One region of the Gordonia malaquae genome, then DNA from elsewhere that is predicted to be linked to it. Evidence: riboswitches for the same ligand, from Rfam matches in the RefSeq annotation. Region 1 holds a riboswitch; each other region holds the start of a gene.
What was found. A riboswitch is a leader RNA that binds a small molecule or an ion and turns the genes downstream of it on or off. The one in region 1 is predicted to bind cobalamin.
Positions count from the first base shown of each region.

Region 2: linked by a shared signal. The riboswitch ahead of cobN (cobaltochelatase subunit CobN) and the one ahead of metE (5-methyltetrahydropteroyltriglutamate--homocysteine S-methyltransferase) in region 1 are both predicted to bind cobalamin.
Region 3: linked by a shared signal. The riboswitch ahead of WFK36_RS03460 (ABC transporter substrate-binding protein) and the one ahead of metE (5-methyltetrahydropteroyltriglutamate--homocysteine S-methyltransferase) in region 1 are both predicted to bind cobalamin.

Region 1 covers NZ_JBBCUB010000004.1:117,048-122,649, reverse strand. Annotated here, with positions in the region: gene WFK36_RS15025 (pyruvate carboxylase) at 1-134, shown strand, start outside; gene metE (5-methyltetrahydropteroyltriglutamate--homocysteine S-methyltransferase) at 232-2,550, opposite strand; cobalamin riboswitch at 2,688-2,883, opposite strand; gene ykgO (type B 50S ribosomal protein L36) at 3,020-3,142, opposite strand; gene WFK36_RS15010 (mechanosensitive ion channel family protein) at 3,258-4,181, shown strand; gene WFK36_RS15005 (ATP-binding protein) at 4,243-5,602, opposite strand, start outside.
Region 2 covers NZ_JBBCUB010000002.1:316,726-322,327, reverse strand. Annotated here, with positions in the region: gene WFK36_RS08545 (DNA polymerase III subunit beta family protein) at 1-267, opposite strand, end outside; gene WFK36_RS08540 (HNH endonuclease signature motif containing protein) at 451-2,004, shown strand; gene cobG (precorrin-3B synthase) at 2,098-3,234, opposite strand; cobalamin riboswitch at 3,246-3,384, shown strand; gene cobN (cobaltochelatase subunit CobN) at 3,433-5,602, shown strand, end outside.
Region 3 covers NZ_JBBCUB010000001.1:702,256-707,857, forward strand. Annotated here, with positions in the region: gene WFK36_RS03450 (iron-containing redox enzyme family protein) at 1-414, shown strand, start outside; gene WFK36_RS03455 (CapA family protein) at 297-1,445, opposite strand; cobalamin riboswitch at 1,477-1,676, shown strand; gene WFK36_RS03460 (ABC transporter substrate-binding protein) at 1,711-2,676, shown strand; gene WFK36_RS03465 (FecCD family ABC transporter permease) at 2,712-3,713, shown strand; gene WFK36_RS03470 (ABC transporter ATP-binding protein) at 3,710-4,501, shown strand; gene WFK36_RS03475 ((2Fe-2S) ferredoxin domain-containing protein) at 4,498-5,214, shown strand; gene WFK36_RS03480 (Cof-type HAD-IIB family hydrolase) at 5,224-5,602, shown strand, end outside.

The sequences.
Region 1 (5,602 bases):
CGGTCGTCGCGACGATCGAGGCGATGAAGATGGAGGCGTCTATCACGAGTCCGACGGCGGGAACCGTTCGGCGAGTCGTGTTCACCACCGCAACCGAGGTGTCGCCAGGCGACCTCCTGGTGGAACTCGGCTGAACTCCGTCCGCCGCGGTCCGGCTCACCAACGGACCGCGGCAGACGACGACTGTGGCCCGCGAGAATTCTCGCGGGCCACAGTCGTCGTGTGGGCCGGTCAGCGCACGGCGGCCGCGGCCTGAACCATGTTGGTCAGCGCTTCGGTCACCTCGGCCGTGGTGCGAGTCTTGAGCCCACAGTCGGGATTCACCCAGAGACGGTCGGCCGGGACCGCGTCCAACGCCTCCCGCAGGGAAGCGGTGATCTCTTCGACTCCGGGCACGCGCGGTGAGTGGATGTCGTAGACGCCCGGCCCCACCTGCGTCGCGAAGCCGATCGCGTTGAGGTCGGCGAGCACCTCCATGTGCGAGCGGGCAGCCTCGATGGAGGTGACGTCGGCGTCCAACCCGGCGATCGCGCCGATGACTTCCCCGAACTCCGAGTAGCACAGGTGCGTGTGGATCTGCGTCGCATCGGTCACGCCCCCCGTCGAGAGACGGAACGACGTGACCGCCCAGTCGAGGTACGCCTCGCGGTCGGCGGCACGCAGCGGCAGCAGTTCGCGGAGGGCCGGTTCGTCGACCTGAATGATCGCCGCACCCGAGCGTTCGAGATCGACGGTCTCATCGCGGATGGCGAGCGCCACCTGGTTCGCCGAATCGGCGAGCGGCTGATCGTCGCGGACGAACGACCACGCCAGGATGGTGACCGGGCCGGTCAGCATGCCCTTGACAGGCTTGGAGGTGAGGGACTGCGCGTACGAGATCCAGTCGACGGTCATCGCGGCGGGGCGCACCACGTCGCCGAAGAGGATCGGCGGACGGACACAGCGTGAGCCGTACGACTGCACCCAGCCGTTCGCGGTGGCGAAGAACCCGTCGAGTTGCTCGGCGAAGTACTGGACCATGTCGTTCCGCTCGGGCTCGCCGTGCACGAGCACATCGAGTCCGATCCGCTCCTGCAGTGCGATGACATCGGCGATCTCGGCGCGCATGCGCTCGATGTAGCCGGCCTCGTCGATCGCACCGGTGCGCAACGCCTGACGCGCCTTGCGGATGTCAGTGGTCTGCGGATACGAGCCGATCGTGGTGGTCGCGAGAGTCGGCAGGCCGAGCGCGGCGTCTTGGATCACGCGGCGATCGGCGGCGGCCGTACGGGTCGAGTCGGCGCTTGTCAGAGCAGCCAGGCGGGCGCGGACGGAGTCCACGTGCAGACGCGGATCATCGGATCGGGACGCCAGCGCCGCACGTGCGGCGTCGAACTCGGCCGCCTGGTATGCCCGGCCGTGCGCGTAGGCGCGCCCCAATGCGGTGACCTCGCCGACCTTCTCCTCGGCGAACGCCAGCCAGCCGTGCAGCGCCGGGTCGAGACCGTCCTCGCCGCGGAGAGTGTAGGGGACGTGCAGCGTGGAACAGGACGTGGACACCGCGAGCGTCCCGACGACTCCGCGGATCGACTCGAGGCGGCTCAGAGCCGCGTCGAGGTCGGTACGCCACACGTTGCGGCCGTCGACCACACCCGCGACGACGTGCTTGTCGCCGAGACCCGCGGCCAGCACGGTCTCGACCGACCCGCTCACCAGATCGACGCCGACACCTTCGACACCGGTCCGCGCCAATGCGGCCAGGGCGTCGCCCGCATCGCCGAAGTACGTCTGCACGAGGATCGACGGGCGATCCGTCGCCGCGGCCAGTGTGCCGTAGACGCGTTCGGCCAGTTCAGCGAGACCCTCGTGGGAGTCGGTCACCAGGATCGGCTCGTCGATCTGCACCCAGGACGCACCCGCGGCAGCCAAACGCTCGAGCAGGTCGACATACAGCGGGATCAACTCGTCGATGCGCGCCAACGGGTTCGCATCGTCCGCCGTCGTGGGCTTGGACAGCCCGAGGAACGTGATCGGCCCGATCACCACCGGCCGGGCAGGGACGCCTTGCGCCCGGGCTTCAGCCAGTTCGGAGAGGATCTTGGTCGGATCGAGGGTGAACGTGACGTCGGCGCCGATCTCCGGCACCAGGTAGTGGTAATTCGTGTCGAACCACTTCGTCATCTCCAGCGGCGCCACGCCGTGTGAACAAGGCCCGCTCGCTTCGCTCCCGGCGCCGTCTGAACCGCGCGCGGCCGCGAAGTACGCCTCGAGCGGGTCGTCGATCGATGTGACACGTGTCGGAAGCGCTCCGAGGAGTACAGCGGTGTCGAGGATCTGGTCGTAGTACGAGAACGTGTTGACCGGGATCGAGTCGAGTCCGGCGGTCAAGAGTTGGCGCCATCCGTCGCGGCGGAGTACGGCGGCGACCGATTCGAGGGCGGCACGGTCGGATCGACCGGCCCAGTAGGCTTCGATTGCGCGCTTGAGCTCGCGATTCGCGCCGATCCGGGCCGTGCCCGGCACGGTCGCGGTGAAGGGTGATGTTGTCGGATGTGTCGTGTCGAGGGACATGACTGTTGTATCTCCTGCATGCGGTGCGGACGGCCGTCGCCCTGCGGGAGATGTCACGAATGGACGGTCCGTCGAACGACGACCGTGCACTCGGTGTCATCGCCCAATCCACGAGGCGGACAGCCACCGGGCGCGGCGCGCCCAGTACAACCGGCAGGTCTTCGGGCTCGTCGGCGGGCGCGTGGGCGCACCTACTGGCCGTCGCTTCCCAGACCCGGATGTTCACGGGTCCAGTGCGTGTGACGGCGGTCGTTCCGACATACCGCTGCGGGACAGCTCCGGTTTCTCACCGGATTCCCTCTTCGTGACGACGCCGGGGCGGCACCACGTCGACGCTCGACGGCGACACAGGGGCTCCATGGTGAGCGCTGCCGAGCGAACCGATTGCGGCCACAGTCTATCGACGTGCAATCGCGAATCCATCATCGAAGGATGACGTGGGTTTAACCCTGGCGTCATGGACGAAAGGTCATCCTTGGCGTGCCTTGAACCTGGGATTCAGCTTGTTGATGACGTACACGCGTCCGTGTCGCTTCACCACCTGTGCGCCGGGTTGGTTCTTCAGTGACCGCAGCGATGATCGGACCTTCATGGTTCCTCCTCTATAATGAAAATGACAATCATTACTATCACACGGAGCGTCGCCGCTGTGCTCCTCGTACCCAGGGAGGATGTCGAGATGCGACATCGTCCGTACGGTCGGGACCATGTCTACTCACGTGATCGCATTCGAATGGACAGAGGCGAACCGCGCAGGGTTGATCGAGACGCCGGTCCGGATCGCCTGCTACGTCGTCGCCGCGCTGGTGATCAGGTGGCTGCTCTTCCGGGTGATCGATCGAGCCACACGGCCCAGATCGCGCACCACGCCTGACGAGCGTTCGGGGATGATCAAGGCCCTGCGGGACAAGACCAACAGAACCGCGCCCAGAGTGGTCACCCGACGGGCGCAGCGCGCCAAGACGATCGGGTCGGTGCTGAAGTCGACGGTCTCGGTGGTCGTGGTGGTGTGGTTGGCGCTCTCGATCCTGTCGGAGCTCGATGTGAACATCGCCCCGTTCATCGCGTCGGCGGGGATCATCGGACTCGCCATCGGTTTCGGCGCCCAGCACCTCGTCGCCGACTTCGTGTCGGGAGTGTTCATGATGATGGAGGATCAGTACGGGGTGGGCGACATCGCGGACTTCGGCGACGTCGTCGGTGAGATCGAATCGGTCGGGTTGCGGATCACCACCGTCCGGGACATGGATGGAACCCTCTGGTACATCCGCAACGGTGAGATCGAACGTGTCGGAAACATGAGCCAGGACTTCGCCGTCGCCCGTGTGGAGGTGCCGGTCGCGACCGACGTCGACCTCGATCGTGCACAAGACGTGGCGCTTGCGGCGGCCGTCGACGCCGCGGCCGAAGGGGCGGTCGTGAAGAACGTCCGCGGGGAGCCGGAGATGCTCGGCGTTCAGGAGGTCACCCCGTCCCACGCCGAGCTGCGGCTCACCGTCAAGACCGAACCCGGAGCGCAGTGGTCGGTGCAGCGTCATCTGCGCAGCAGGATCCTGCGCGCATTCGACACCGAGGGGATACGACTCCCGTTGCAGCCGTGGGGCGCACCAGGGGCGTCCGCACAGGCCTGACAGGCGGCGAGCGGCCCTCCACCGGTCAGTGGAGGGCCGCTCGGGTCTGCAGTGCTCCGGACTACTTCGTGATTGCGCCGATCAGCTTCGGACGCAACTCCGCTGCAGCGATCACCTCGTCGACTGAACCGACCCGGACTGCGCGGTTGATGTCGTGGACGGCGTCGAACTCCGCCGCCAGCTCGGAGATCTTCTCGGCCCGCACCGAGGTGCGGAGCTCGTCGAGTTCGGCGGCCAGGGTCGCGCGGTCGGCGCCCGTCGCCTCGGTGACACGTTCTGCGAGGGCCTCGACGCGAGGATCGTTCGCGGTGCGTACACCCACCTCTCCGGAGAACACGACCGCCGCAGCGGGCGCGCCGCCGAGCACCGACGCGAACGAACCGTCGACGGCCAGAACAGTCATGTTCGGGTTCAGCGCCTTGGAGAACACGACGAACGCACCGCCGTGATAGCGCGAGATCACGCAGAAGGCGATCGGGCCGTCGAAGTTGATGATCGCGCGGCCGATCTCGGCGCCGTACTCGAGCTGGAGCTTGCGCAGCGACTCGGGCGAGCCGTCGAAGCCCGACAGGTTCGCCAGGACGACCACCGGACGGTTGCCGCTCGCCGCGTTGATGGCCCGTGCGGCCTTCTTCGACGACTGCGGGAACAGGGTGCCTGCGCTGAACGTGTCCGGGCCGTCGGTCGGGAGGAAACCCCTGCGGTTGATCGGCGTCGACTCGATGCCGATCAGTGTCACCGCGTGACCGCCCAGATGAGTGTCCTGCACAACGACGGTCTCGGCGTCGGCCATGCCCGCCCACCGTTCGAGCGCCGGCATGTCCTGGTCGACGACCGCGCGCATGACGGATCGGATGTCGAACGGCTTCTTACGGTCCGGGTTCGCGGTCGCGGAGAAGATCTCGCCGACCGTCGCGAAGTCGCTGCCCTCGAGCTCGTGCGGGAAGTCGGAGATGTCCCGGTCGATCGGGTCTGAGCTCGTCGCACCGCGCGGTCCGGCCTCACCTGGCGCGACGTAGGTGTGGTCGTAGTGGCTCATGACGATCTCGATGGCAGCGGCCGTGTTGGGCGCCCAGTACTGGGCTTCGCCGTTCGGCCCCATGATGCGGTCGTATCCGCCGAGTCCGAAGTTGTCCTCCGCCGACACGCCGCCGGAGAAGTCGAGTGCCTGCTTGCCGGTCAACACCATCGACGAGTCGGGTGTCATCACCAGGATGCCCTTGGTGTGCATGAGCATCGTCGCTTCGGCGTTCCAGTAGGCCTGACCGCCGACGTTGATGCCGCTGACGACGATGTTGATCTCGCCGCCGTCCTGCGTGAACTCGACGATCCGCTTGAGTGCGGCCGCCACCCAGTCGAGATTCTCCGTGCCCGAGTCCATCTTGACTGCGGCGCCGGAGGAGATCGCGTACCACTCGACG
Region 2 (5,602 bases), on a different contig from region 1:
GATGTGGTCGTCGACGAGCCGCGCCGCGTGCTCCGGCCCGGCGTCGAGTACGTCGGCGACGGCCGACAGCGGCATGTCGACGTCCCGGAGGCGGCGGACCAGTCGTGCGCGATCCACCTGCTCGAGCGCGTAGAAGCGGTATCCAGAGGAGGGATCGGTCCTCGCGGGGACAAGCAGGCCGGCGTCTGCGTAGAAGCGCAATGCGCTCGCGGTCAGGCCGGTTCGTCGAGCGAAGGCGCCGATCGCCATGAGTTCGGAATCGTCCACGCGCCCATCTTCAAGCCTCAACCCACCTGAAGGTCAACACCACCCGACGACACCATCCCCTTATTCGGGCGACGTCCACCGCGAGAGCAGTGGCACAGCAGTCGCAGATTCGGTCAGAAAGTCTATTGACCGCACCGAAATGTCGGATTATAATCGAATGTACGTTCGAATCAGGGGGTTGATATGAACACCACACTCGCCGATCAGGCCGGGGCGACGCTCACCGTCGAAGGCGGGATGTTCGTCTTCCGGATGGTGATGCCGGACCTTGCTGAAGGGTCCGATGCCACTGATGCGGCATTGATGTTGTTCGCTGCCCGGTCCGATCTGTTCCAGGGCATGGTCTTGTGGGATCAGTACGAGGCGATCTACCGCGTCTACCAACGGCGCCTTGCCCAGACCGTCGACACGGGTGCGTTCACCAACCTGTACGACCCGCTGTGTCAGGTCGCCGCGTCGTACGCGACTGTGCGTGGGGTTCGTCAGCACACCGGGGAGAAGTTCGTCGACGAGGCTGTCTCGTGCATGGAACGTGTCCCGGCCATCGGACAGTTGCTGCGTGGGGGTCTCCTCACGCCCACGCAGTTCCGTCTGGCTCTCGATCAGACCGCTGCAGTCGTCGACACCGATGTCCTCGCGGTGATCGACGCAGAGGCCGCCGACCGACTCCGTGGCGCGGGCAATCTGACCGGTCCGCGGGTGACCGAGATCATCGCTGCTGTTGTCGCCGAACACGACGCCGATGCCGCCCAGGCGGCTCGTGAGGCCGCCAAGCCCCGCAAGAAGGTCGTGGTGGAGCCGGTTGACGGGACTCTGGCCGATCTGCGGGTGACAGGATCGGTCGAGGACGTTCGTCTGGCGCAGGACTCGATCGATGCAATCATCGCGGGCGTGTGCCCGGATGATCCGCGTGGCAAGGCTGTGCGGCGTTCGGACGCGGTGATCGCGCTGCTCACCGGCAAGGTCTTCGCCTGCCAGTGCGCGGGCGACGACTGCCCGTCCCGGGCGGGCGTCGATGGTGCGGCCCGTCTGGCGACAGTCGTACTGCATGTGGTGGCTCGGCGGGAGTCGCTGACCGGGGAGTCCGATATCCCCGCCTACCTGGATGGGTTCGGTCCGATCACCGCCGAGCATGCCCGCGACATCGCCGCCGACACCGATACCGTGGTCCGTGACCTCGACGTCACCGACCTGCTGGGCGGGGCGTCACAGCCGAGCAACGGGTACCGGCCGACCGCGGCGTGCGACGCCCTCGTGCGGGCGGTGCACGGCAGGTGCACCCACCCGGGGTGCGATATGCCCGCCTACCGGTGCGATCTGGATCATGTCGCCGAGTACAACCACGACGACCCGGCCGCGGGTGGTCCGACGTGTCCGTGCAACCTCAATCCGAAGTGCCGGTTCCACCACGGTCTGAAGACGTTTGTCAACGGCTGGCTCGACGATCAGATCGTCGACGCCAACGGTGTGATCTGGACCGAGACCACCACCCCGGAAGGCATCACCGTCCGGTCGCGGGCATTGAACCACTGGCTGCTGCCCGAACTCGGGCTCCTCCCGTGCGTCCACCACGACGCCCCGACAACCTCGCGGCCGACCGCCGAGTCAGACCCGGGGCGCCCGCGGACGCGTACCGACGCCAAACACCGGTACCGCATGAGAATGCGGGCCCACAACCGCCGCACACGGGAACGACCAGCCGGCCCGTCGAGCGCAGTCAAGACGCCCCCGTTCTGACCGAACACGGTTGAGGTTCGGTTCGTCGACACAATCTCGACTGCGCTCGACAATCAACTGCGCTCAACAAACGACAGGGCGCGACAGAAGGAGCTAGTCGACACGTCGAAGGGTGCCGTCGGCGGATGCGAGGACGCGGATATGGCTCCGAGCCGGAGATCCGCAGCCGTGATCACATCCAATCCAGTGTCCATGCGGCGGTGCATCGGCGTCCGGGTCGAGGTCCGCGACGTGATCGCGCAAGGCGGTCCGGACATCGGCGGCCGACTTCGCACAGCCGGGTGATCCTGTGCACGCGGTGAGCGTGGTCCAGGGGGAGCGGGAGTCGAAGATGAAACCCAGGGGAGCCAGCACTCGGACGACGGTTTCGGCGACCGCTTCGTCGAGGTCACCGATCAAGATCTCGCGTTCGGTCGTGATCGACACATGCACTCCGATCGCGGCCGCGTATCGCGCTTGTTCGGCGCTGAGGTTGCCGAACGGCACAACTGCACCGAGCATCACGCGGCCGTCGGTCTGGTCGAACCATCCGACACGGGGTTCGGGATGACGTGACACCGGCAGCGGCCCCTCGGCCGATGCCCCGAGGGTGGAGAACAACGTGGTACGACGGTCCTCGTCGAGGTCGGAGATCCGCCACGCACCGTCGGCGACGTCGAGGAACGCCCGAGCGACCGCGACCATCTGATCGGGAAGATCGCGCAGCGGTACCGGTCCGATGACGTGTGAGCCGCCGATCACGACGACGGCGTGGTCCGAGTCGACCGCGACACCCGCGACGTCCGTCGTCCTGGCGAGGACGTCGCCGCGTCCGTCGTCCAAGCCGAACCAGAACCGGCCCGACAGGACCGCCGACCAGTCAGCGGCCACCAGGGCGTCGACGAGTGCATCCGCGAAAGGCCGCAGGTCGGCGAGCCCGCCGACCCTGCCGCTGAACGGAGAGACGATCACGTTGCGGACCCTGTCATGGGCCGAGTCCGACGCGAGGCCCGCCGCGATCACGGCCTCCGCGAACGCCGCGACATCGTTCTCTGCGATCCCCCTGACCTGGAGGTTTCCGCGGACCGTCAGTTCGATGGTGCCGTCTCCGAACTCGTCAGCCGCCAGCGCGAGGGCGTCGAGAGCTTCGGACGCGATCACGCCGCCCGGCACCCGAATCCGGGCCAACGCGCCGTCGGCGGCCTGGTGGGTCCGGAAGACACCGGGGCAGCGGTCTGCGGGAATGCTCACCCGTTCAGCCTAGTTGTCGCCGGGCTGGCTACGATTGGCGGCGAACTCGATGTGGAAGCCGGTGTGAAACCGGCGCGGTCGCGCCACTGTGAGGACCCGGTGTTCATTCGCCGGTCCGAGCCAGACCCACGTCGTCAGGCCGAGAAGCCTCGGCCGTCCCCACGATGCCGGGCGCGTATTCCCGGCGAGGAGTACGCCGTGATCACGCTGCTGTCCACGTCCGACACCGATCTGCGCACCGCCGCCACCTGCGGCGCCGACTACCGGGTGGCGAACCCGAGCCGCATCCTGCTCGACGAGATCCCCGCCCTCATCGACGGCGCCGATCTCGTCGTCGTCCGAATCCTGGGTGGTCGACGGGCGTGGGAAGAGGGGCTGGACGCCGTCTTTGCCCAGCAGGTTCCGGTGATCGTCCTGTCCGGTGAACTCAATCCCGACCCGGACCTGATGGCCATGTCGACGGTTCCGACAGGCGTCGCCGCTCAGGCCCACAGCTACTTCGTCGCAGGCGGTCACGCGAACCTCGCCGCCGTGCACGACTTCCTGTCCGACACCGTGCTGCTCACCGGTCTCGGCTTCGCTCCTCCCGTCGAGACTCCCGCCTGGGGAGTCCTGGAACGCACCCCGTCCGGCCGGTCAAGCGACTCTTCCGGCCGATCAAGCGAGTCTTCCGACCGGTCGAGCGAGTCTTCCGGTTCATCGAGCGCAGTCGACACGCGCGTCGGCGTCCTGTACTACCGCGCCCAGCACCTCGCTGGAAACACCGAGTACGTCGACACCCTGTGCACCGCGATCGAGAACCACGGCGGGCAAGCAGAAGCGGTGTTCTGCGCCTCGCTGCGTGCCGCCGACGACGAACTGATCGCACATCTCGGCACCTTCGACGCATTGATCGTGACTGTGCTCGCGGCAGGCGGCACCACGCCGGCCACGGCGGGCGCAGGCGGAGACGACGAAGCATGGAACGTCGAACGTCTTGCGGCTCTGGACATTCCGATCCTGCAGGGGCTGTGCCTCACATCGTCGCGTGACGATTGGGAGTCCCAGGACGACGGGGTGTCGCCGCTCGACGTCGCTAGCCAGGTCGCGGTACCCGAGTTCGACGGCCGGATCATCACCGTGCCGTTCTCGTTCAAGGAGTTCGACGAGAACGGTCTGCCGTTCTACGCGCCCGACGTCGAGCGCTGCGCGCGCGTCGCAGGAATCGCCGTCCGGCACGCTCGGCTGCGTCACCTCCCCGCGACGGAGCGCCGCATCGCGCTGCTGTTGTCGGCCTACCCGACGAAGCATGCACGAATCGGCAACGCCGTCGGCCTCGACACCCCGCGCAGCCTCGTTCATCTGCTGAGGGCGCTCGGCGACGCCGGTTACCAGGTCGCCGGCGACGTGCCGGGCCTCGGCGCGACCCCGGATGCCGACGATCCCGATGCACTGATGCACGCACTGATCGACGCCGGAGGCCAGGACGCCGACTGGCTCACAGAGGAGGCACTGGCGGCCAATCCGATCCGGGTGGGCGCGGCCGACTACACCCGCTGGTTCCAGACGCTGCCCGACGGTCTCCGCGGAGCGGTCATCGAGCATTGGGGACCGCCACCCGGCGAGCTCTTCGTCGACCGGTCGGCGAATCCGGACGGCGACATCGTGATCGCCGCCATGACGTTCGGGAACATCGTGCTCCTGGTTCAACCGCCCCGCGGGTTCGGCGAGAACCCCGTCGCGATCTACCACGATCCGGACCTGCCGCCGAGTCACCACTACCTGGCGAGTTACCGCTGGCTCGCATCGCGGGCCGACACCGACGGGTGGGGTTTCGGAGCCGATGCCGTCGTCCACGTCGGCAAACACGGCAACCTGGAGTGGCTGCCCGGTAAGACCCTCGGGATGTCGGCGGACTGCGGCACCGATGCTGCGCTGGGCGATCTTCCGCTGATCTACCCATTCCTGGTCAACGACCCCGGCGAGGGCACGCAGGCCAAGCGTCGAGCGCACGCTGTCCTCGTCGACCACCTGATTCCGCCGATGGCCCGGGCCGAGTCGTACGGCGACATCTCCCGCCTCGAGCAGCTTCTCGACGAGCACGCGAACATCTCGGCACTCGATCCGGGCAAGCTGCCAGCCATCCGACAGCAGATCTGGACCCTCCTGACCGCAGCGAAGATGGACGCCGACCTGGGCCTCGCGGAACGGCCGGAGGAGGACGTGTTCGACGACATGCTCCTGCACGTCGACGGATGGCTGTGCGAGATCAAGGATGCCGCGATCCGCGACGGTCTCCACGTGCTCGGCCAGGCGCCGGACGCCGAGACCGAAGTGGACCTGGTCCTCGCCATGCTCCGGGCCCGTCAGCTGTGGGGTGGTTCGCAGA
Region 3 (5,602 bases), on a different contig from region 1:
ACGGTCGGACATTTCGCGGCCACCGAGGTGACGTCGCCGGTGGGATCGGCCTGGCTGCTCGCCGGACTCGACCGGATCGACGCCCCCGAACCCGCACGATGTTTCTACCGCGAGCACGTCGAGGCCGATGCCGTCCACGAAATCGTCATGCGAGACGAGGTGGTCGCCTCCCTGCTCGCGGACGAGCCGTCCCTGCACGACGACGTGCTGTTCGGGATCAGAGCGTTGCAGGTGGTGGAGAACCGTCTGGACGCCGCCTTCACCACCGCGTGGGAGACGGGCGAGCCTCTGATGGGTCAGGACTCCACGGGTCGGAACCTGGTTCCGATCCGACCGTGCAGGTCGGGGGAGATCTCGTTGATGAACTCCAGCGTCTCGGCCTTCTCGGCACCGCGGTACGGCGTCGGCACGTAGTCGTTGAATCCGGCGTCGCGCGACAGGCGGGTCGGGATCACCCGGTACTCCGATCCCGACACTCGCTCGCCGGTGACGGTGAGGCGAGTCTGCAGGATCATGGTGCGCTTGTCGGACGGGTTGGTGTTGCCGCCGAATGAGAAGTTGCCGAGCGAGTAGGCGATCAACTTGCCCTTGTACGTCGACATCGACTGGAGCACGTGCGGATGTGTGCCGATGACGGCGTCGGCGCCCTGATCGATCGCGAACTCGGCGAGTGAGGTCTGCACCTCGTACGGCCGATTCTCCGCCTCGATTCCCCAATGAAAGAACGGGATCACCACCTGTGCACCCTCCGCCCGGAGGGTTGAGAAGTCGGTGCGGACTTTGGCACGGAATGGCACGGTGTCGGCCCAGGCTTGATAGCCGACGAGTCCGACCCGGACACCCTTCACATCGCGGATCACGCGGAAGTCGTACGTCGAGCCCTCCGACTCGTGGCCGGTTCCGACGTAATCGACGCCGACGGCGTCCAACGCGCGAGTGGTGTCGTCGAAGCCCGCCTGGCCGTAGTCGAAGGTGTGATTGTTGGCCAATGTGACGACGTCGATCCCGGCGGCGGGCAGCGACTCGGCGACCGCGGGGTCGCCGTAGAAGTGGTAGGTCTCACCGTCGCCCTTGTACCGCTCGCGGCGCTCGCCGGTGAGGGCGACCTCGAAGTTCGCCACGGTCAGATCGTCCGCGGTGAAGTAACGTTTCACGTTCTGGAAGAAGTAGTCGGGAGACTTGCCTGCGCGGGCCCACAGTTCGGGGAGGGTGCCCCCGCCGAAATCCTTGTCGGTGCCGAGGATGTTGTCACCGACCCAGCTGATCGTGATGGTCCTGGTGCTCGGAACGTTCTGCTCGGTCGGGACAGGGGATGTCTCGGCTGCGAACGCCGCGCTGTCGACCGACTGCAACATCAGCGGAGCGGCGCTTCCGCCGACGGCTGACACGGCCGTCATCATCACGGCACAGAAGCCGATTCGTCCCGATCGCACCCGAACATCCAACCCGGTTGCGCAGACCGCTGCAAGCCGTCGAACGGTGTAACTCGGGTACGATCACTCCGACGTCACGGTGTTCGGGAAGTCCGGTGAGAAACCGGCGCGGTACTCGCCACTGTGAGCAGGTCCGGCGGGACCGAGAAGTCAACGTCTTCAGCCACTGGGCAGCGCCCGGGAAGGTTGTTCCGCCGGTAGACCCTGTTGAGCCAGGAGACCGGCCGTGACCGACCCCCGAATAGGTTTTCCACGAGTAATGGAAGGCGGGCGTACTTTGCGTACCCGTTTCACAGTCGGCGCCTCGATCGCCGCGATGTCGTTGTTGTTGGCCGGCTGCACAAGCACGAACGGCGGTGACGAGACGACGTCGGGCGCGATCACCGTGCAGAACTGCGGCCGGACAGTGTCGTTGAGCGCCTCGGCGAAGGCCGCGATCACGTTGAACCAAGGAGCGACCGAGACCGCCCTGTCGATCGGTGCAGGTGAACAGCTGATAGGCACCGCATATCTCGACGACACGATCGCGCCGCAGTGGGAGCAGGCCTACAACAAGATTCCAGTGCTCGCGAAGGAGTTCCCGGACCGCGAGACCGTGATCACGCGTAAGCCCGATCTGCTCCTCGCGTCGTACGGCACGGCGTTCGACGAGAAGGCTCTCGGCAGCCAGGACGAGTTGGACGCTCTGGGCATCGCCACCTACGTGTCGCCGTTCGCGTGCAACGACAAGACCAAGCGTGCCGAGTCGTCGTGGGATGCGATCGCCGGCGAGACCTCCGACAACGGTGTGCTGTTCGGCCGCACGGATGAGGCAGACGCGGTCAACGAACGGATGCGTGACGAACTCGCGGCCGTCGAGGCGTCAGCGGCCGGGCGTGGCAAGTCGATCTTCTGGTACGACAGTGGAACCACCACGCCCTACGTCGGCGGTGGGAAGGGCGGCCCGCAGTTGATCATCGACGCGGTCGGCGCCCGAAACGTGTTCGCTGGCATCGACGGCAACTGGGCCGACGGGGATTGGGAGAGCGTCGTTCGGGCGGATCCGGACGTGATCGTGCTGGCCGACGCCTCGTGGGACACGGCACAGGCCAAGCGGACCTACCTGGAGAACGATCCGGTGTTGAAGAATCTGAAGGCAGTCAAGGCCGGGTCTTTCGTCGTGCTGCCGTTCTCGACGAGCACACCGGGACCCCGCCTCATCGACGGGGCGGTGACCGTGTCCGAACAGTTGGCGAAGCGCTGACCGTCACGAGATCGGCTTCGGCCTACCTCGGCTGGATGGTCGGTCTGACAGTTCTGCTCGTGGTGAGCATGGGCGTCGGGGTGTTCGCGGGTTCGGCCGACATCGGACTCGGCGAGGTGTATCGAGCCGTCGCGGGCCAGTTCGGGATCGGGTCGGGTGTTGATGCGAACACCGCCTACATCGTGGTGGATCTGCGTCTGCCCCGCGTGGTCGAGGGCGCGGTGGTGGGGGCCGGGCTGGCATTGTGCGGGGCCGTCCTGCAGTCGTTGACGGGCAACGTCCTCGCCGATCCGTACATTCTCGGACTCGCGTCCGGGGCGTCTGTGGGCGCCACGGCCGTCCTCACGCTCGGAACCACTGTCGCCGGGCTGGCAGGCGGTCCGGCGGTGTCGGTCGCGGCATTCGCTGGAGCGATGCTGGCGTTGCTCACCGTGTTCGCGATCGCGACCACTCGGACCGGCGCGTTGCTGCCGGGCCGGTTGATCCTGGCGGGTGTCGCCGTCGCCCAAGCCGGCGCGGCCCTCAGCGCGATCATGATTCTGCGGGCCGACACTGGAGCCGCGGATCGGGTCATGCGCTGGACACTCGGATCGCTGGCCGGTGCACGCTGGTCGACGATGCCGCTGCTCCTGACCGTGGTCCTGGTCGCCGCCGCGGTGATCGTGCTGGTGTCGAGAACCCTCGATGCGTTCGCATTCGGTGAGCGCAGTGCCACGTCGCTCGGTGTCAACGTCACCGCCACCAGGTGGCTGCTGTACTCGATCGTGTCGGTCTGCACCGCGGTGATGGTGGCGCACAGCGGGATCATCGGATTCGTCGGTTTGGTGGTGCCGCACGCGGCGCGGATGATCGTCGGGCCTCTGCACGTGCGGTTGCTGCCCGTGGTGCTGCTGGTCGGGGCGCTCCTGCTCGTCTGGGCGGACGTACTGGCCAGAACCGTCGTAGCGCACCAGGAGATCCCGGTGGGTCTGGTCACCGCCGTGATCGGCGTGCCTGCATTCGTGTGGCTGCTCCGGCGCAGAGGAGGCGCCGCGTGAACGAGCATCCTCCGGAGATCCGCGTGATCGATGCGAGTGTCCATGTGAAGTCGAAGGTTCTCCTTGACGGGGTCTCGTGCACTGCACCCTCCGGGGCGGTGACCGGTCTGATCGGGCCGAACGGGTCGGGCAAGACCACACTGCTCTCGCTGGTCGCCCGATGGCGCAGGCCGTCGTCGGGGACGGTCTGCATCGACGGGCAGCCGGTGGAGGAGTTCGGTCGCCGGGAGTACGCACGACGAGTCGCCGTCGTCGAGCAGCATGTGGCGACCGAACTCGACCTCACCGTGGAACAGGTGGTCGGGCTGGGCGCCATCCCGCACCGGACAGGCTGGGCGGTGCCCTCGAGCGTCGCCGACGTCGACGATCACCTCGCCGCGATGCGCATCAGCCACCTGCGTTCTCGCACCTGGCAGACGCTCTCCGGAGGAGAACGGCAACGGACGCAGGTCGCGCGGGCGCTCGCTCAACGTCCCGAGGTGCTTGTACTCGACGAACCGACCAACCACCTCGACCCGGCGGCCGCGTACGACCTGCTCGCCGGAGTCCGACAGAGTGGGCGCACCGCGCTCGTCGCACTTCATGATCTGTCGCTTGCGGCGGAGTTCTGCGACCGACTCGTGATCCTCGACCATGGTGCGCTGGTCGCCGAGGGCCCGCCGCACGAGGTCCTGACGAGTGAACTCCTCGCCGACGTGTACGGTCTCGACGCCGAGGTCGTCGCACACCCGCGCAGCGGAAGACCGCTCATCATCACCTGCGGCACCGTCGACGGGCCGAAACGGTGACGGCGGACTGGGTCGTCGTCACTGCACCCACCGACCGGGGCGGCGATCCGGCCGACGAGGTGGCCGCGGCGCTGGTACACGCCCGACGCCGATTCCCCGGAATCACTGTTCGCACCGCGGTCCTCGGAGGGCAGTCCACCGTCGTCGACGCTCTCGACGACGCGGCCGCCGCGGGTGCGACCACAGTGCTCGTCGTCAGCGGACAGACCGTGATCGACCGCAAGACCGACGCGTGGTTTCGGCGGGTGATCGGGCATTGGCTTCGGACGCGAACCGACCCACCGGACGTGCGCATCGGTCGACCGCTGTCGGAGGGCTCCGGCTACGCAGGGCTTCTAGTCGAGGCGATCGATCACGGCGGGACGCCCGCTCGTGCCACCACGGCGCCCTTGACCTCACCGGCGTGGCAGGAGGTTCCGGCGTTCAACCGGCACTTGCTGCTCTGTCGAGGTCCGAGGTGTTCGGCGCAGGGAAGCGGAGAGACCCAGCACGCGATCGCCGAGGCACTCGACGCGAGGGGGCTCGGTGACGACGACGTCCTCGTGACGCTGACCGGGTGCATGTTCCCGTGCAACCAGGCCCCTGTCGCGGTCGTGTATCCCGACGACACCTGGTACGCCGGGCTCACGTCCGATCGAGTGGATGAACTCGTCGACGAGCACCTCGTCGGCGGCGCACCGATCACTCGATGGTCCGCGCCGCGGCGTCGATAGGATCGAGACGTGGAAGGAAGCACAGCGGACGGCGGCGGCTCGTCCCATGGAGTCCGGCTCGTCGTGTGCGACATGGACGGCACACTTCTCGACGAGAACGGAGACGTCCCCGACGGATTCTGGCCGTTACTCGATGAGATGACGGCCAGGGGGATCGCCTTCGTCCCGGCCAGCGGCCGGCAGTACCAAAGCCTCGCAAGGCTCTTCGATGCAGTGCCGCACACGCTGTCGTACGTCGCCGAGAACGGCGGCGTGACGATGCACCGCGGTGAACTCCTGCACTCGACGACGATGGAACCCGACTTCGTCGCCAGCGTCGTCCACACCATCCGTGAGGCCAACGCCGGAGGCCGCGGCATCCGCGCGATCCTGTGTCGAGTGGCCGGCG